Regions from separate parts of the Mesorhizobium sp. M1342 genome, predicted to be linked through region 3. Evidence: riboswitches for the same ligand, from Rfam matches in the RefSeq annotation. Region 3 holds a riboswitch; each other region holds the start of a gene.
What was found. Region 3 has a riboswitch for cobalamin ahead of NKH06_RS00125 (DUF1636 family protein). Riboswitches for the same ligand answer to the same signal wherever they lie in the genome.
Positions count from the first base shown of each region.

Region 1: it holds a riboswitch for cobalamin, as region 3 does, so the genes downstream of both, metE (5-methyltetrahydropteroyltriglutamate--homocysteine S-methyltransferase) here and NKH06_RS00125 (DUF1636 family protein) in region 3, are expected to answer to the same signal.
Region 2: it holds a riboswitch for cobalamin, as region 3 does, so the genes downstream of both, NKH06_RS23845 (aromatic ring-hydroxylating oxygenase subunit alpha) here and NKH06_RS00125 (DUF1636 family protein) in region 3, are expected to answer to the same signal.

Region 1 is NZ_JAMYLI010000038.1:15,771-22,275, forward strand. Features, by position in the region: gene NKH06_RS28635 (alpha,alpha-trehalose-phosphate synthase (UDP-forming)) at 1-1,468, shown strand, start outside; cobalamin riboswitch at 2,037-2,238, shown strand; gene metE (5-methyltetrahydropteroyltriglutamate--homocysteine S-methyltransferase) at 2,334-4,685, shown strand; gene NKH06_RS28645 (cytochrome-c peroxidase) at 5,130-6,185, opposite strand.
Region 2 is NZ_JAMYLI010000025.1:28,539-35,043, forward strand. Features, by position in the region: gene NKH06_RS23830 (serine kinase) at 1-374, opposite strand, end outside; gene NKH06_RS23835 (PqqD family protein) at 424-855, opposite strand; gene NKH06_RS23840 (FAD-binding oxidoreductase) at 985-2,085, opposite strand; gene NKH06_RS23845 (aromatic ring-hydroxylating oxygenase subunit alpha) at 2,111-3,358, opposite strand; cobalamin riboswitch at 3,474-3,675, opposite strand; gene NKH06_RS23850 (DUF680 domain-containing protein) at 4,183-4,380, shown strand; gene NKH06_RS23855 (DUF680 domain-containing protein) at 4,452-4,652, shown strand; gene NKH06_RS23860 (DUF680 domain-containing protein) at 4,721-4,957, shown strand; gene NKH06_RS23865 (ABC transporter ATP-binding protein) at 5,034-6,146, opposite strand; gene bglA (beta-galactosidase BglA) at 6,171-6,505, opposite strand, start outside.
Region 3 is NZ_JAMYLI010000001.1:21,746-28,250, forward strand. Features, by position in the region: gene NKH06_RS00115 (cobaltochelatase subunit CobN) at 1-1,064, opposite strand, end outside; gene cobW (cobalamin biosynthesis protein CobW) at 1,083-2,120, opposite strand; gene NKH06_RS00125 (DUF1636 family protein) at 2,123-2,551, opposite strand; cobalamin riboswitch at 2,591-2,795, opposite strand; gene NKH06_RS00130 (winged helix-turn-helix domain-containing protein) at 2,825-4,024, opposite strand; gene NKH06_RS00135 (NADH-quinone oxidoreductase subunit A) at 4,356-4,721, shown strand; gene NKH06_RS00140 (NuoB/complex I 20 kDa subunit family protein) at 4,712-5,293, shown strand; gene NKH06_RS00145 (NADH-quinone oxidoreductase subunit C) at 5,298-5,900, shown strand; gene NKH06_RS00150 (NADH-quinone oxidoreductase subunit D) at 5,901-6,505, shown strand, end outside.

The DNA.
Region 1 (6,505 bases), on a different contig from region 3:
TGCGACTGTCAATTCTGATCAGCCCAAGACAGGCGGGCTTTCGGCGGCCCTGGAGTGCGTCGTGGAGCGTTCCGGCGCGGTCTGGGTAGGTTTTTCCGAGCATCTGGGCGACGGGGATAAGCAACAGGTGCCCCTCGTGCAGCGTGGCAAAGGTCAAATCGGGTGGCTCGATGGGCCGGCAGCGGACTATTCTCGGTACTATCAAGGTTTTGCAAATTCAATATTGTGGCCGGCGCTCCACTCGCTGCCGGACCGGATCTCAGGCTCGGAAGAGGATTATAAAAGTTATCGCGACGTCAATGCCTTCATGGCGCGCGCGGTGTCCGAATTGGGAGATAACGCAGTCTACTGGGTTCATGACTACCATTTCCTGCCGCTCGGCGCTGATTTGCACAGACTCGGCATTGACCGGCCGATCGGCCATTTCCTGCATACGCCATGGCCCGAGTCTGACATGATGGAGCGCGTGCCCAATTCTGGCGAGCTAATGAAATGTATGCTCGAGTATGATCTGCTCGGTTTCCAGACCGACCGTGATGTGAGCAATTTCCTCGCCTGTGTCCAATCTCATTTGGGGCTGGAGAGCAAGAACGGGGTCGTTTTCTCGGACCATGGCCAGACGCAATGCCAAAATTTTCCTATAGGTATCGATCCGAAGCAATTCGAACAGTGTGCCGCAGATTCGCTTGAGGCGCAGAAAGCCTACATTTCGCAGTTGAAACTTGGCGGAGCAAAGCTAGTTATCGGCGTCGATCGGCTCGACTACACCAAGGGCATCGACAATCGGATTAAAGCTTTCGATCTGCTGGCAGTCGAGCCGCAACGTGTCTCGCTCTTGCAAATCGCAACTCCCTCACGTGGCGACATCCAAGCGTACAGCGAATATCGGCGCGACGTCGAAAGACTCGTCAATCAAGTCAACAACCGGCATGGCACGGACGAGTGGATGCCGATTATCTATGAGAACAGGTCGTTCACCCAAGCTGAGATAGCGGGTCTTTACAGAGCCGCGCGTGTTTGCGTTGTGACGCCGTTGCGCGATGGCATGAATCTTGTGGCGAAAGAATACATTGCTGCACAAGATCCGAGCGACCCTGGCGTTCTGGTGTTATCGAAGTTTGCCGGCGCGGCCGAAGACTTCGGCGAGGACGCCCTGCTGGTAAATCCGAGGCTCTCCGACGAGATAGCTACCGCGATCTCAAGAGCGGCCAGCATGCCGCGCGAAGAACGCATCCAACGCTGGCGGAGGATGATGGACAAACTTGAAGCGTATACGATCCACCATTGGTCAGCGGACTTCGTTCGGCAACTGGACAGCAGCCGGGTTACGGTCCCTGCGGATCACTTCCACTATGTTGGCTTGGGCTGGATCAGCGAGGCCCAAATGCCTTCGTATCGGACCGAGCCAGAATTGCACACCGCGCTGACGCGTGCACTGGATAAAAACTGGGTCCTGCCGATCGTATGATGCAGAATATGAAGCACGCGAGCTTTGCCTGCATTTGCGCATCCCTCAATGCCGAGCGCTTGGAGAGAGAGATACTTATCCTGACCGCCTGAATGCGGCTTAAGCGGCTTATCGGGACCACAGTCGGGCTTTGCATCAGACCCTTGAGCCAGGCTCCGTCAGTGTGGTCTCTTGCCGCCGAGCGGAGTCATCACGATTGCCTAGTCACCCGTGATGACGACTGGCGTGCCAATTCCCCTCGGACCACGGTTTGGCGCTCACTCCGAGAAAACCGCTTCTACCACGCACGCACGGCTTGCGGCCGCATCGTTAAACATCGCCACCAATGCGATCTTCTGCATTCTAATGACGTTGTCACGCGCTTGAAGTCTTGTCCGAAATCCTTCATCGGCGACCTGCGAGGGATGTCGCAGCCCGACAGGGATCCATTAGTTGGACTATGGTGGCAGCGGAGCAGCGCCGCCAATGGGCGACTGAATATTTCACAATGTTAGACAAGCGTAAAAGCGAAATCACATAACGACATAAACATTTCGTTATGCGTCATTGACAAAAGAGCGGACTGCTGTGATTGTCTGCGTGTCGTGGTTCTCGCGTGCGGTGCTGCCGCAGCGGAGCTAAGAGGGAAGCCGGTGCAATGCCGGCGCTGCCCCCGCAACTGTTAGCGGCGAGCCAACCCCACTCATGTCACTGAGGCGAATACCCTCAGGAAGACGGGTAGAGGCTATGACCCCGCGAGCCAGGAGACCTGCCACGGCGAATTACGTCCACGGGCGGGGTGTCTCGGTGGCCGCTGCAAGCCGGCGTTCGTGCCGGCCTGCTAGCGCCTTCCTTGTCATCGGCGCCCCAACCATCGGGGTATGACATGACTGACTCTCAGGAAATTCCTGTAGCAACGCTCGGCGTGCCGCGCTTCGGTCGTCGGCGAGAACTGAAATTCGCGCTTGAAAGCTACTGGTCCGGAACATCGTCCGCTGGCGACCTTCTCACGACGTCGAAGGCGCTCCGTGCCGCTAGCTGGGAAGAGCAGCGCGATCGCGGCGTGTCGAAAATCCCGTCGAACGACTTCTCGCTTTACGACCATGTGCTCGACACCGCAGCCATGGTCGGGGCCGTTCCATCCCGTTACGGCTGGAATAGCGGCGAGGTCCCACTTGACATCTACTTCGCAATGGCGCGCGGCAACCAGGGTCAGACGGAGGATTGTGGACACGCTGGTCACCAGGAGGAGGCTCATGGACCTGGTGTAACCGCGATGGAAATGACCAAGTGGTTTGACACCAACTACCACTACATTGTGCCGGAACTCGATGATGATCAGACGTTCGCCCTCTCGTCATCGAAGCCGGTCGATTATTTCCTCGAGGCTAAAGCTCTCGGCATTCACACACGCCCAGTCATCCTTGGACCCATCACCTTCCTCAAGCTGGCGAAATCGCCTGCCGAGGGGTTCGGTCCCATCGCGCTCCTACCGCGGCTGCTGCCCGTTTACGAGCAAGTCCTGCAGAAGCTGAAGCTGTCGGGAGCCGACTGGGTGCAGATCGATGAGCCAGCGCTTGTCCTCGATCTGAACCCGAACGAACGAGCTGCGTTCGAATTCGCCTATGGCCAGCTGTCGAAAGCCGCGCCCGAGCTGAAGATCATGCTGGCTACGTATTTCGGGTCGCTGGGAGACAATCTCGAAACCGCGGTTTCTCTGCCCCTGGCCGGGCTGCATATTGATCTCGTGCGCGCTCCCGAGCAGCTGGAAACGGTGGGTCGGCTCGCTCCGAAGGATCTGGTGCTCTCGCTTGGCTTGATCGATGGCCGCAACGTCTGGCGTGCGAACCTGCCCGCCATTCTCGACCGCATCAAACCGATCGTCGCCGGCTGGCCCTTGGACCGCGTCGAGATCGCGCCTTCTTGCTCGATGCTGCATGTGCCGATTGATCTGCGCATGGAGACGGAACTCGACGCCGACATCAGGTCGTGGCTCGCCTTCGCGGCCCAGAAGACCGACGAGCTGGTCTTGCTGGCCCGGGCCCTGTCCCAAGGCAGGGATGCGGTGGCAGGCGCGTTGAAAGCGTCTGCCGAGGCTGCCGCCACGCGCGTGACATCCACGAGGATCCATGACCCGCTTGTTCAGGGGCGGATCGCTAGCATTGAGGACAGCGCGAAGCGACGAGAGAGCGCTTTTGGCGAGCGCTCCAGAGTCCAAGCCGGCTCACTCGGGCTGCCGCCGTTCCCGACGACGACCATCGGGTCCTTCCCGCAGACGCCGCAGGTACGCAAGGCGCGGGCCGCTCATGCGAAGGGCCAGCTGAGCTATGTCGACTATGAGACGTTCCTGAAGAAGGAGATCGAGGCTGCAATTCGCTGGCAGGAAGAGATCGGGCTGGACGTGCTGGTGCACGGTGAGTTCGAGCGAAACGACATGGTACAGCATTTCGGCGAGCAGTTGTCCGGCTTCGCGTTCACCCAGCATGCCTGGGTACAAAGCTATGGGTCGCGCTACGTGCGTCCCCCCATCATTTTCGGCGACGTATCGAGGCGCAATCCGATGACAGTGCGCTGGTGGCAATTCGCCCAGTCGCTTACGGAAAAGCCCGTGAAGGGAATGCTCACAGGCCCAGTCACCATTCTCAACTGGTCTTTTGTTCGCGACGACGTACCCCGCTCCGAAGCCTGCCGCCAGATCGCGCTCGCCATCCGCGACGAAGTGACGGATCTCGAAAGGTCCGGCGCAAGGATGGTCCAGATCGATGAGGCCGCCTTTCGCGAAGGATTGCCACTGCGCCAATCTGACTGGAAAGTCTATCTCGACTGGGCTGTCGAATGTTTCCGGATCGCTTCAACGGGTGTAAAGGACGCGACTCAAATTCATACCCACATGTGCTATTCGGAGTTCAACGAGATCATTCACGCGATCGCTGGAATGGATGCGGATGTCATTTCGATTGAGACGTCGCGCTCGAAGATGGAACTGTTGGACGCCTTCACGAGCTCCAAATATCCGAACGAAATCGGTCCCGGCGTCTATGATATTCACTCACCACGCGTCCCGGAAGTCGGCGAGATTTCGGACTTAGTCATGCTTGCCCGCGAGCGACTGTCCGATGGCCAACTGTGGATAAACCCCGACTGTGGCCTCAAAACACGCAAATGGGAGGAGGTCCGCCCTGCCCTCATTAACATGGTCGCTGCAGCACGCGCGCTCCGGCAGAAAGTGCAGGCGTGAGGCTTCTCTTCCTCACCGTGTGGGGAGTTGCCGACTGGCGGATGTCGGCCGGGAATATGCCAAACCGATCACACTCTTGGAAATAAGCCACTCGGCGAAAATGTGCAATTTTCCTTCGGCACGTGTCCTCATCCCGCAGAAATATGAATGTGACACTACGCTATAGTATTGGTCCTTGGGAACATACAGGCCCCGCGCCTCGAACAAATCGTACACACGTCGTTTCTCAAAGTAGACTGCTTGGCATGTTCGCTCAGGCGGCGACAATATATGGTGCTGCGCGTCTGTCCGCTTCCCCAGCTGATTCGCGCAGACTACGGGCGAGGTGGCAGGTTTCGGGTATTGCTAGCCTCCCGCCAATTCGGAGATGGATGTGGCAATTCGTGTGGCCCAAGTAAAAGCCGCAATCATTTTCGATTGCGACGTCCGCAGCCAGTTGGCCCTTTATTTTCCTGAGATCTGCGTTACAGGCCGGGGCGTTGTCGCCGTTTCGGAGGGTAAGATGGGATAGGCGACCTCGGGTGCCTCTCCGGTCAGCGAGTTGAGGAAGGCAACAAGCAGGTCAACTTCTTCGTCCGCCAGTACTACGCCAAGCTGGGTGGTCCCCATGATGGCGACGGCCTGTTTCAGATCCCAAACCTTGCCCGAATGAAAGTATGGCGCGGTGAGTGCAACGTTGCGCAGCGGCGCCACGCGGAAAACATAGTAGTCATCGGCTGCATTGGTGACCGCAAATCGGCCCTTGTCTTTGTCCGGCAGGACCTCGGCGCTGGGCTGTTCCACGAGGCCGAATGGGAAATAGGCTTGCCCACCAACGTTGATGCCGGCATGGCAGGACGAGCAGCCTTTGTCCATAAAAAGCGCCAGGCCCTGTTTCTGTTCGGAAGTCATGGCAAGCTCATCACCATTCAGGAAGCTGTCGAACGGGGCCGGTGTGACCAGTGTCGCCTCGAAGGCTTCGATCGCCTTGGCGAAGTTGTCGAAGGTGACCCGATCGGCTTCAGCCGGAAAAGCTGCATCGAACCACTCGACATATTGCGGCATGGACTTGAGCGTGGCGATGACTTGGTCCGGTGTATTGGCCATTTCGATGCCGGCTTGGACCGGTCCCTTCGCCTGAGCCTTCAGGTCTGCGGCACGACCATCCCAGAACTGAGCGATGTTGAAGACAGCGTTCAGTACAGTCGGCGCGTTGCGCTGTCCCTTCTGCCAACCATGGCCGATCGAGGTTTCGTGATTGTCGTCGCCGCCGGTGGCCAGGTTGTGGCACGAGTTGCACGACAAGACGCCTGACGCCGAGACGCGTGGATCGAAGAACAGTGCCTTGCCGAGAGCGATCTTTTCCGGGGTGATCGGGTTGTTGGCGACTGTCGGCGTGGTGGATGGCAAAGCCCTGAAGGTGGCCAATGCCGTATCTCTGAGGTCGGTGGGGATCGAATCCGCAGCAAAGGCGGTGGGTGCCAGCAAGGTGACAGCCATCGTTCTGAATAGGATTTTCATAAATGGTCTTCCTGCGTCGTGCACGCAGCCACTATGCGATCTGCGGCTCATGAACGCCCTGAGCTAGATCAGTTGAGGGAGAGGATCGGGGTCTGGCACCCGTTTTCGCGGCGGAGCTGGGACCCTCTTGGAAGTGATCGCTGTTGTCGATTGGACTTCAGGGAGGAGGAGTATCCCTGCTCGGCAACCGGTTGGATGTAGCAAAGCACGCACTGAGTGCGCTTCGTAGATTCGGTCACTGCGATCTTCCAGCCATCGTTGAGAAAGTCGATAGCATCTGCAAGACTTGGCAATCTCTTGCACCATGTGCGCTGCACGCC
Region 2 (6,505 bases), on a different contig from region 3:
CGTTGCGGATCATAGAACTGCCAGAAATCCAGGTCGTGGAAATGGTTGCCACGCAAACCGGCTTCCGCCAGTTGGGTGGCGAAGCCATGCTGCGTGAAGGCTCCCTGGCCCCACCTGGCCGGTGCCGCGATGCCGTCTATGCCGGGATGCGCGACGAAGACGCGGCAGATGTCGGCAGGCGTTCGGTTGCCCGGAGCAGTGACAAAGCCATGAGCGACGGCATCCGCCAACGCGCCGGCGCTGACATGCGCGGTCAGATCCAGATGCGGCAAGCTCGCCTTGCGGGTCAGTGGATAATGCGCGGCGCTGCTCTCTGCTTGCGCCAGGACATGACGTGCGTAGTCAACCAAGTTTGCGAGAGTGATGTTCGGCATGGGTTTGCCTGTTCCGGAGCTGTCCGGCAACGAGAACCTGATGGGCGCTTCAGTTGGCTTGCTTCACCGCGGGCCAGCCGAGGGGCTCCTCGACCTCGTGGATGGGATCGACGACAATGAGATCGGCGAGATCGTCATGGATGTCGACCTTGAGGGGCTCTCTGGCAGCGGCGAGCTGAGCCAGCAATTCGCTTGGAACCGGTCTTGCCACGCCATCGGTTACGGCCGCCAGCAAACCGAATTCGAGCAATTGTGAAACAAAGCCGTCAATCGCGGCGGCATCGAGGGCGCCAATTCCGGTCGTGGCGCCGACCAGTTCGGAGGCAGGCACGCCGGACGACAGTGCATCCCAAAGTCTGCTGCCTGAATCAGAGAAGCCGAAATATTTGCCCGTGGTCAGGTCAAGAACGACGGCTTCGCCGTCGAAGGATTCAAAGACGATATCCTTGCTGGCAATGGCATAGATGCCGGATTGTCGCATATTTGCTCCCCCGCCGAGCAGGCCGCGGAGATGATCTTCGGGCCTTACGGTCAACCCCACCGTTGCAGGCGTCTAACCATTTGCAGGGTTTTTGGCAAGATGGCGCAGGCTCCGGGCGAGCGCAGCCGGTCACGCTTCGATTTCAAGCGCCGAAAGCGGCTTCGAGCAACAGGCGAGGATAAAGCCGTCCTCGATTTCGTGATCGAGGATGCCGCCATTGTGGCTCATCTCGACATCGCCCGCGACCTTCCTCACCTTGCAGGTGCCGCACAGGCCGAACTCGCAGGCGGCGGGAATCCGCACCCCAGAGGCGCGTGCCGTCTGCAGCACGGTCTGGCCGGCGACGCATTCGGCATCGACATCGGAAAGCGAGAACCGGATTGGTGTCACGGCCTCGACAGCAGCAGCGGCGCCGTCGTCCGCCGGCGGCGAGAACGGCGCCGGGATCTCCTCCACGGCAGGCGCCGCAAAGCTTTCCTGATGGTATTTCGCCATGTCGAAGCCGGCGGCGTCCAGCATGCCGCGCACGGCGCGCATGAAGGGATCGGGGCCGCAGCAGAAGATCTCGCGCTCACGGAAATCGGGCGCCAGCAATGGCAGCCGGATCGCGTCGATGCGGCCCATATGGCCGAACCAGCCCTCGCGGCTCGACCGCTCCTCGATCATGAAGCCGAGCGACAGGCCAGGCATGCGGCTGCCGAGCAGCTCGAGCTCCTTGCGGAAAATGATCTCTTCCGGGCGGCGCGCGCAGTTGACGAAGCCGACATCGGTCCATGGCGCGCAGTCGTTCAGCCAGCGCAGCATCGACATCATCGGCGTCACGCCGGAGCCGGCCGAAATGAACAGATATTTGGCCGCCGGGTGGCTGTGCAGCGAGAAGTCGCCGGTCGGCCCATAGGCCTTGACGTGCGAACCGGGCGTCAGATGGTCGAACATCCAGCGCGTACCGGTGCTGCCCGCCTGCGCCTTGACCGTCACCGCGATCGAGAACGGCCGCGACGGCGAGGACGACAGCGTGTAGGTGCGCATCAGCGGCCCGTCCGATGTCGGCAATTCCAGCGTCACGAACTGGCCCGGTTTGTAGCGGAACCAGGTCTGGTTGTCGGAGCGGAAGGTGAAGGTCTTCACGTCAGGCGCTTCGTCACTGACGCCGATCACTTCCAGCACCTGCAGCCTGTCGTTCCAGGGCGTCATCTGGTCGAGATGGCGATAGAGGCCAAGGTCCGTCATCGCATTCATCCTCTTGTCCCCTGGGCTAGGCGACGCTGCGCAGGGCCGGCCGGTCGCCTTCTGCAAGGCGCGGTCCGATGAACGACGCGTACCACTCGACGAACTGGATCACGCCGCCCTCATGCAGCTCCGAATAGGGGCCTGGTTCGTAGGCCGGCGACAAGATGCCGAAGGCGTTTTCCTCGACGATGCGACGGTCCTGGTCGTTGGTCTCGGTCCAGACATGGGTGAGCTCAGCGAGATCGTAGTCGACGCCTTCGACCGCATCCTTGTGGACGAGCCATTTTGTCGTCACCGCGGTTTCCGTGGCACTGATCGGCAGCACGCGGAAGGTGACGGCATGGTCGCCGAGGATATGGTTCCAGGTTGTCGGATAATGATAAAGCAGCAAGGAGCCGATGCGGTCGGTTGAAACGCTGTCGGACAGGTTCTTCTGGACCGCCCGTTTTCCCGTCATGGTGTAGCTGACGGCATCGCGCAGCAGCGGCGCGCGGGTGGCGCGGTACTGCCCTGCCGGATCGATGCGGAATTTGCTCGGCAGGCCTGATGCCTCGCATTTGGCCCAGTGCGCGACCATTTCAGGGTCGCTGTCGGCGCCGTTGACGCCGGTCACGGTCGGAGCCTCGGGGAAGGTCTTGCACAGCTCAGGATGATTGGCGGCGCAGTGATAGCACTCGCGGTTGTTTTCCCAGACCAGCTTCCAGTTGCCCTTCTCGACGATCGTGCTCTCGAAGGCGATCTTTGCTTCACGCAACCGGTGCGGCAAAAGATAGGGTTCGATCATCGCCCGCATCGGCGCGAAATCCGCCGGCTCCTTGGCCAGACAGATGAAGATGTAGCCGCCGACGCTCTCGCAGGCGACCGGCTTCAGGCTGAAATCACTCTTGTCGAAACCGTCGGCCATCTGGCGGGCAAACAGCAGGCGGCCGTCCAGCTCATAGGTCCACTGGTGATAGGGGCAGACGAGCTTTGCCGCCGTGCCCTTCTCCGTGTTGCATACACGGCTGCCGCGATGGCGGCAGGAATTGTGGAAGGCGTTGATCTTGCCGTGCTGGTCGCGGACAAGGACCACCGGATAGTCGCCGATCTGCACGGTGATGTAGCTGCCCGGCTTCGGCAGTTCGCAATCATGGCCGATGAACAGCCAGTCGCGATACCAGATCAGCTCCATGTCGAGCTTGAAGTAGTCCGGATCGGTGTAGAAGGGCTGCTCCAGCGAAAAGCCTTGCCGGCGCCCCTTCAGGAGCCTCAGCATGTCGTTGCGGGTATCCATGTCCTGTCCTCGTTTCTAAGGACTGAACTGGTGGTGATGGAGGAAGGATTGAAACGCAGGCCGGCTAGGTGCCAGACATGCGCTATCCACCTCTTGACCGCCCACCGCGATCAGTCGAGTCTAACAATCTCGGGCTGGTTTCCGGGCTCTGGAGTTGTCCTTGCGGACCATCGCGACACCTTCCCAGGCAGTTGCCCAGTGGTCTCCCGTTGCGACTTGAACTCCACCACCGTTGCGGGGGCAGCGCCGGATTCTGACCGGCTTCCCAATTCTCCGCCTCGTCGTCACGAAGCGGCACCTGAGATGGTATGATCTAACCACGATCGGGGGCGCGCCGTCGGCATGAAAACGACATCGTATCCATGCGGCGCGACACGGCCTGCGAACGTTCCCGCAGACCGTCGCGGGCTGAAATCCACCTCCCGGATGACCATTTTGCCGGCTGCGATATCCCCGAATCGGACCCCTTGGCGGGGTCAAAAAAGGTTAACGGTTTCGAAAAGTGACTATTAGCTCGATCTAAAATCGAACCGAACGGTTCGTTTCTGTTGACGGTGCGTGCAGGACGGTGTGAACGCTGGGCCTCTGAAACAGTCAGTGATCCATCCAGCGGTTACACTTAACATGCTGATTTAAAGAAGAAAAATATACCCGTAGATTCCCTTGGCACAATTTCAAGGTGTGGATTCATGGTCCACACGGAACAACTTCGTGATTGGAAAAGGCGGGGTTGCCCTCCCACATCGGGGCTGTCCGAACGACGCGATTTCATTTCCAAGACACGCCGCTAGACGGACGGAAAAAGACGATACTGGAGTACAAAAATGAAAAAGATCATTCTCACTGCCGCAGCCCTTCTGGCCATTTCCGGCAGCGCCTTCGCTGGTAGCGACCACTACGGTTCGAACGCCGCGGCAGCCACTGCTGTCGACAGCTCGTACACCGCTTCGACCAAGAAGTCGGAACCGGCTGCTCAGGCGCCTGCCCAGGGTGCTGACCGCAACCTCTTCGGCAACAACTAACAGCCGATTCCCAGTCGACGGCGGGCTCGCCCGCCGCCCTGGCGAAATTCAGACATTCAGGAGTATTTAAGATGAACAAGATCCTCATTGCTGCCGCCGCCGTTCTGGCCATCTCCGGCAGCGCTTTCGCCGGCAGCGACAACTACGGTTCGAACGGCTCCAACCAGCCTGCCGCCACGGTGGACCAGTCGTACACGGCTTCCACCAAGACCGCGGAATCGACTGCCCAGACGCCCGCTCAGGGCAGCGACCGTAACCTCTTCGGTCGCTAATAACCAATTCGCAAGCGACGGCAGCTGTGTCTGCCGTCCTGGCGAAATCCAGAATTCAGGAGATTAAAATGAACAAGATCCTTATTGCTGCCGCCGCCGTTCTGGCCATCACCGGCAGCGCGTTCGCCGGCAGCGACAACTTTGGCTCCAACGGCGCCAATCAGCCTGCGGTTACTTCGGTTGACAGCGCGCATACGAGCTCGGTCCGCAACAGCGGTGGCCTCGTCGAGAAGCTGCTCAATTCGTCGGGCGACGTGGAGAAGTCCGCCCCTCAGGGCAGCGACCGGAACCTCTTCGGCCGTTAACAGCCGAAGCTGATCTTCAACAAAAGAGCGGCGGGCCTAGCCCGCCGCTCTTTTGCGTCCGAGACGCGTTCCTGCCTCAGGCCGCCTTCGCTTCAGCCTCATGAAGGGCAAACGACCGTCCGTCAGCGTCGAAGATATGCAGGTCCTCGCCATTGGCGCTCAGCCGCAATGTCGAACCACGCTTGACCTCGACATTGCCGGGCAGCTTGGTCACCAGCGGCAGGTCGGCGCGACCGATGTCGACATAGACCAGCTGAACCTCGCCGAGCTGCTCGAGATAGTCGACCGTCCCCTCGAACAGATAGTCCGCGCCGCTGGCGATGATCAGGTCCTCCGGCCGCACGCCAAAGCTCACCGCAGCACCCTTCGCCGAAGCAGGCGTTGCGATCGGCACGGTTGCCTTGCGTCCGCCGACATGGCTGACGACGGTCGGATTGCCGGTCTTTTCGATGGTCGCGGGCAGGATGTTCATGGCCGGCGAGCCAATGAACTGGGCAACGAACAGATTGCCGGGCTTCTTGTAGAGATCCATCGGCGTGCCGACCTGCTCGATATGGCCGTCCTTGAGCACCACGATGCGGTCGGCCAGCGTCATCGCCTCGACCTGATCGTGGGTGACGTAGATCATGGTCGTGTTGGGCATCGATTCCTTGAGCTTGGCGATTTCGATGCGGGTGGCGACGCGCAGCGCGGCGTCGAGGTTCGAAAGCGGCTCGTCGAACAGGAACACCTTCGGATTGCGCACGATGGCGCGGCCGATGGCGACGCGCTGGCGCTGGCCGCCTGACATCGCCTTGGGCAGGCGGTCGAGATATTTGGTCAATTGCAGGATCTCGGCGGCCTGACGCACGCGGCGGTCGATCTCGGCCTTGTTCTCTTTGCCGATCTTCATCGAGAACGCCATGTTGTCGTAGACGGTCATGTGCGGGTAGAGCGCGTAGGACTGGAACACCATGGCGATGCCGCGCTTCGACGGCGGCACGTCGTTCACCACTTCGCCGGCTATTCTGAGTTCGCCGGAGGTGATTTCCTCGAGCCCGGCGATCGATCTCAGCAATGTCGACTTGCCGCAGCCCGACGGGCCGACGAAGACGATGAACTCGCCCGACTTAATATCGAGATCGATGCCGTGGAGAATGTTCAGATTGCCGTAGGACTTCTTCACTTGTCTTAGCGTGACATCGGCCATTGGTTTCCTCCAGTGATTGGAAATTCAGTCGAGACGCCCGAACCAGGCGCCGTAGCCGCCAAGCTCGATGGAACCGCTGTTCGCCTGCCCCGAAAATCCGTGCCCGGGCAGAGGTTGCAGCGATCGGCCGCCAAGGTCAACCTTGGCCGGCCCGGCTCCCAGATTGAAGATGCAGACGATCTGCTCGTTGCCCGCGCGGCGTGTGAAGGCGACGGTGTCGCCCTCACTTTCGATGAAATTGATATCGCCCTTGGCCAGCGCCGGATGGGCGCGCCGGAAGCTGAGAAAGCGCCGGTAGTGCTCGAGTAGCGAAGTCTCGTCGTCCTGCTGGACATCGACCGCTTGCGACAGATGCTTGG
Region 3 (6,505 bases):
ATGACCTGGAAGACCGGTACGCCGGCGCGGTCGAACAGGGTTTCAATGCCGGGTTCGGCGCCGGACGCGAAAGCGGTCGCGGTGATGATGGCGGCGGGATTGAGCGCGGCGAGTGCGGTTTCCACGAACGCCAGGGATGAGGGGTCCTTGAGGCTGGAGACGAAGATGGGGACCGGATTGATGCCGCGCTGGCGGAGCGCGTGGAAAAGCGCATCGATGGGCGCGACATCGGCGGCCAATAGCATCGAGCGATAGAACAGGATGGGGATGATAGGAGCGTTGACGTTGTCAGCGTCGAGTTCCTTCACACCCCCCTCTGTCCTGCCGGACATCTCCCCCGCAAGGGGGGAGATTGCGCTGTCATTGGAGATTTCGCCAATTGTCGAGGTTGCGGACGCGTCAGCTTCTAATGAAACGGGAAAAGAGCCGGCTTTGATGAAGTCCGATCTCCCCCCTTGCGGGGGAGATGTCCGGCAGGACAGAGGGGGGTGTGAAGGATCACCAACGACCCCAAGTCCTGGCTCATAAAACCCGGCTTTCGGCACTGGAACCGGCTCTGCAAAAGCCGCATCCTGTCCCGCCAGTCGCGCCAGCCTCCGCACCAGCGCGCTCATATTCGCCGGGCCGCCCTCGCGGAAATAGTCGAGCAGGCCATCGAGCTCCTCGCGCGGCAGCGTCGAGGCTTCGATCAGGCGCAGATCCTCGTCGCGGCATTCGCCGGGCAGCAGCGCCAGCTTTATGCCGTGTGCGCGGGCGGTCGAGGCAAGCTGGTCGCAGCCGTAGCGCCACCAGTCGTAGCCGCCGAGGATGCGCACGAGGATGACCTTGGCGTGACGGGCGACGCTGTCGACCCAGAGGTCGACGGACATGGGATGGCGCAGGTCACGCAGGGCAGCCAGCCGCATCGAGGGCAGGCGGCCGGCATCGGCCTTCCAGGCTGCCGCCAGTCCGGCGAGGTCGCTGTCGGTGAAGGACAGGGCCACGATATCCGCCGGCGCCTGCCGCAGATCGACCGGCTCGGCGAGGTCGTCGAGCGAGGCGGATGTCGTGGTGAGGATGTGCATCGCAACCCGTGTCCGAGATCAGCCGGCGAGTATACGCTCGATCGCCGGGCGGTTCAGCCCCTTCAGGCCGATGACGACGAGACGCGAGCGGCGGTCGTCCTGCGCGGTCCAGGCGCGGTCATAGTAATGATTGACGCGCGGCCCGACGGCCTGCAGCAAGAGCCGCATGGGCTTGCCGCCGACCTCGACGAAGCCTTTTACGCGCAGCACGTTCTCTTCTTCGGCGACGGTGGCGACGCGCTTTGCCAACTCGTCCGGATTGGCGATCGAGGCAATGTCGACGATGAAGGTGTCGAAGTCGTCATGCTCATGGTCGAATGCGCCGTCATGGTGGGACTTGCGGTTTTCGATGTCGTCCTCGACGGCGAGACCGAGCCCGAGCAGCACGGAGGGATCGACCTTGCCATGCGACGTCGGCACGATCTTCACCGCGCGGGCGGAATGTTCGTTGATGATGGCGTTGGCGCGGGCGGTGCCGGCGGCGTCCATCAGGTCGCTCTTCGACAGGATGATCAGGTCGGCGCAGGCGATCTGATCCTCGAACACTTCTTCCACCGGATCGTCATGGTCGAGCGTCTCGTCCCCGGCGCGCTGCGCCTGCAAGGCGTCCATGTCGTTGGCGACGCGGCCTTCGGCCAGCGCCGGGCCGTCGACCACGGCGATGACGCCATCGACTGTGACGCGGCTCTTCACGCTCGGCCACTGGAAGGCCTGGACCAGCGGCTTGGGCAGCGCCAGGCCCGAGGTTTCGATCAGGATATGGTCGACCCTCGGCGTCAGCGACAGGATCTTGTCAAGCGCCGGCACGAAATCGTCGGCGACGGTGCAGCAGATGCAGCCATTGGCCAGTTCGACGATGTTTTCCTCCGGGCAGGTGTCGATGCCGCAGCCCTTCAAAATCTCGCCGTCGATGCCGATGTCGCCGAATTCGTTGACGATGATGGCAATGCGTTTGCCGCCGGCGTTTTCCAGGAGATGGCGGACCAGCGTCGTCTTGCCGGCGCCGAGGAAGCCGGTGACGACGGTGCAGGGAACGCGCGAGACGGAAGCAGTCATGATCAGTCCTTCAACAGGTCGAGGGGAGGGATGCGGGCAACGAGGCCACGCTTCAGGCTATCGGGGCGGCCGCGCCATGGAATCAGGCCGTCCTTCGAGGTGGCGAAGAGCTTGGCACCCGTGATGAGGTCGGCGCCGCTGGTCGTGGTCAGGTCGCCGAAGACATAGCTCCAGCAGCCGTCGCGCAGGATGGCGGCGCTGAGGCGCCGCTTGCAATTGCCGAGGCATTCGACGCTGCGGATGCGAATATCGTCGCCAGATGCGGCGCGGCGCGTGTCGTCCGCCAGCAATTCGCCGGCGCGGGGATGGGCGTCGGAGCCGGTCTCATTGCGGCAGGAGGCGCAGACGATGATGGTGACGCCGGCCAAGGCATCATCATGGCCGGACGAAATATCCGCTGTGCCAGCCGAAAAACTGCTGTCGTGGTCCAAAGATCGGGCTCCTTGCCCGGAAACCCGCCGGGCGATCGGATTCTAAAGTCGCAGACGGCAGGTCTCCTGGCTCGCGGGTCATCGCCTTGGGTAGCCGCCTTCCCGGGAACTCCCCAGTGGCTTTCGGCCTTGGCTCTTCGCTTACAGTTGCGGGGACAGCCGCGGATTTGGGATTTTGCCCCGCACCGCATTCCCTCTTAGCCCTTGCCGTTGCGGGCAAGAGACCATCTGAACCGGATTTAGGCTTTTGCGGGCGGCGGTGTCAACGCGAGCTTACGACACGGCGATGTCGGCCAGCGCCGGCCCCAAATCCCCGGCAGGCGTCACTTCGATGCGTTCGAGACCGAGCCAGCCCTGCATCTGCTTCAATTCCTCGAACAGCTCTGCAGCGGTTTCAGGCGGTGCACCGGGCTCCGCATAGGCCGCATGGACGCGCAGTATGCTGGCCGGGCGATCGGCCTTGAGGTCGACGCGTGCCACGATCCTGTCGCCGAGCAGGAACGGCAGGACATAATAGCCGTATTGCCGCTTGTCGGCCGGCGTGTAGATCTCGATGCGGTAATGGAAATCGAACAGCCGCTCCGTGCGCGAGCGCTCGAAGACGACCGGATCGAAGGGTGCCAGCAGGGCGCGGGCCTCGACTTTGCGCGGCAGGCGGGCGTCTTTGTGAAGATAGGCGGGCTTGTCCCAACCTTCGACACGCACCGGCAGCAGCTCGCCCGTTTCAACCAGTTCCTCCAGCCGGCCCTTCATGTCGGCCGGCGACAGGCGGAAATAGTCGCGCAGGTCGCCTGAAGTCGCCACGCCGTGGGCGCGGGCAGAAATGCGCAGCAATTCGCGGTGCGCGTCCTCGGCTGCCGGTACCCGCAGATCGAGGATCGCCTGCGGCAGCACGCGTTCGGGCAGGTCATAGAAGCGCTCGAAACCGCGGCGGTGCGCCGTGGTGATGCGCCCGGCCCAGAACAGCCATTCGAAGGCGTGCTTGGCATGGCTCCAGCCCCACCAGCCGCCCGAGCCTTTCTGGCCTTCGAGCGCGGAAGCGGCGATCGGGCCGCGCTCGGCGACCTGGCGGTAGATCTCTTCGATGTAGGCGGCGTGCTCGCGGCCCCATTTGGCGAGGCCCAGATACATTTCGTCGCCGCGCTCGGCGCGCTGCATGCGCCAGCGCATCAGCGGGTATGTCTCGACCGGCAGGAAGGAGGCCTCGTGCCCCCAGTATTCGAAAACCGTGCGCTTGCGCGTCACGGCCGCGTTGTCGAGCAGCGAGAACGGGTAGGGGCCAAGGCGCGAATAGAGCGGCATATAATGAGCGCGCACCACCGCGCTGACGGAATCGATCTGCAGCAGGCCGGTGCGGGAGAGGGTGCGGGCAAAATGCCGGCGGTCGGGCGTGCCGGTCGGGCGGGGATCGAGAAACCCCTGGGCGGCAAGCGCGATGCGACGGGCCGTGGGGAGCGAGATCTTTTCCTTCATGCAGGCATCACTTTGAAGTGTTTTGACCGAGGGTCGAATGGCTGATTCCAACCCATGCTAGCAGGGTTTTGGCGGCATCCATGTCAGGAGAGAAAAGTGGAGTAAAAAGCGAAGGAAATCAAACAGGAGCGGATCGGACCAGTTTGCCGCGATATGCCGTCCAGGTCGGTGTTTTGAACAAGGTTTGACTTGCTTCGCTGGAAGTGCTGCGCTAACCCTCGCCGCGTTGCAGCATAGGCCCTTAAAACGGTTCAGCGGTTAAACTGTCACGCTTCCGCATTAGGGTCCGGTGCTGTAATCAAAGTGGATTGGCGCCAACGGAAAGCCGAGCATGAACGCACTCTTGAGCTCATACCTGCCCATCGTCCTGTTCATAGGCGTGGCGCTGGTTGTCGGCCTGGCGTTGCTGGCCGCACCCTTCCTGGTGGCCTATCGCAATCCCGATCCCGAAAAGCTTTCCGCCTACGAGTGCGGTTTCAACTCGTTCGACGACGCGCGCATGAAGTTTGACATCCGTTTCTACCTGGTGTCGATCCTGTTCATCATCTTCGACCTGGAAGTGGCCTTCCTGTTTCCGTGGGCGGTGTCGTTTTCGAAGATCGGCATGCTCGGTTTCTGGTCGATGATGGTGTTTTTGGCGGTGCTGACCATCGGCTTTGCCTATGAATGGAAAAAAGGAGCGCTGGAATGGGATTGAACGACAGTTCAGGCACCCTCGTCGCGCCGAAGCCCAAGGGTATTATCGATCCCAACACCGGCAGGCCGGTGGGGGAGGACGATCCCTTCTTCCTCGAGATCAACAATGAGTTGGCCGACAAGGGCTTTTTGGTCACTTCGACCGAGGCGCTCATCACCTGGGCGCGCAGCGGGTCGCTGATGTTCATGACGTTCGGCCTCGCTTGCTGCGCGGTCGAGATGATCCACACCTCGATGCCACGCTATGATTCGGAGCGGTTCGGCGTCGCGCCGCGTGCGTCCCCGCGCCAGTCCGACATCATGATCGTCGCCGGCACGCTGACCAACAAGATGGCGCCGGCGCTGCGCAAGGTCTACGACCAGATGCCGGAACCGCGCTACGTCATCTCGATGGGCTCCTGCGCCAATGGCGGCGGCTACTACCATTATTCCTATTCGGTGGTGCGCGGCTGCGACCGCATCGTGCCGGTCGACATCTATGTGCCCGGCTGTCCGCCGAGCGCCGAAGCGTTGCTGTACGGCATTCTTCTGCTGCAGAAGAAAATCCGCCGCACCGGCACGATCGAACGGTAAATCCATGACCGCATCCCTGAGCGAACTGTCGACCTATCTCGGCGAGAAGCTGCCTGGCCGCTTCAGTGACGGGGTGCTTGCCTATGGCGAGCTTACCGTTCACGTCGAGCCGCGCGATCTGGTCGAGGTGATGACCTTCCTGCGCGACGATGCGCGCTGCCAGTTCATCTCGATCATCGACGTCTGCGGCGCCGACTATCCGTCGCGGGCCAAGCGCTTCGACGTCGTCTACCACCTGTTGTCGCCGAAGCAGAATGTGCGCATCCGCGTCAAGGTGCAGGCCGACGAGGAAACCATGGTGCCGTCGATCACCGGCGTGTTCCCCGGCGCCGACTGGTTCGAGCGCGAGACCTACGATCTCTACGGCGTGCTGTTTTCGGGCCATCCCGATCTGCGTCGCCTGCTGACCGACTACGGTTTCGAAGGCCATCCGCTGCGCAAGGATTTCCCGCTGACCGGATTCGTCGAGGTGCGTTACGACGACGAGGCCAAGCGCGTCATCTATGAGCCGGTCGAGCTCAAGCAGGAATTCCGCAATTTCGATTTTTTGTCCCCGTGGGAAGGTACGGATTACGTGCTGCCGGGTGACGAGAAGGCAAAGCAGTAAATGGCTGAAACTTCGGTCCGCAACTTCAACATCAATTTCGGCCCGCAACACCCTGCGGCGCACGGCGTTTTGCGCCTTGTGCTGGAACTGGACGGCGAAGTCGTCGATCGCGTGGATCCGCATATCGGGCTCTTGCATCGCGGTACCGAAAAGCTGATCGAAGCCAAAACCTATTTGCAGGCGATCCCTTATCTCGACCGGCTCGACTATTGCGCGCCGATGAACCAGGAGCACGCCTTCGCATTGGCCGCCGAGCGCCTGCTCGGCATCGAAGTGCCGAAACGCGGGCAGCTGATCCGCGTGCTCTATTGCGAAATCGGCCGCATCATGTCGCACATCCTCAATGTGACGACGCAGGCTATGGACGTCGGCGCGCTGACGCCGCCGCTGTGGGGCTTCGTCGAGCGCGAAAAGCTGATGGTGTTCTATGAGCGCGCCTCCGGTTCGCGCATGCATGCCGCCTATTTCCGTCCCGGCGGCGTCCATCAGGACCTGCCGCAGAAGCTGGTCGAGGACATCGGCAAGTGGATCGACCCGTTCCTGAAGTCGATCGACGACCTCGATCAGCTGCTGACCGGCAACCGCATCTTCAAGCAGCGCAATGT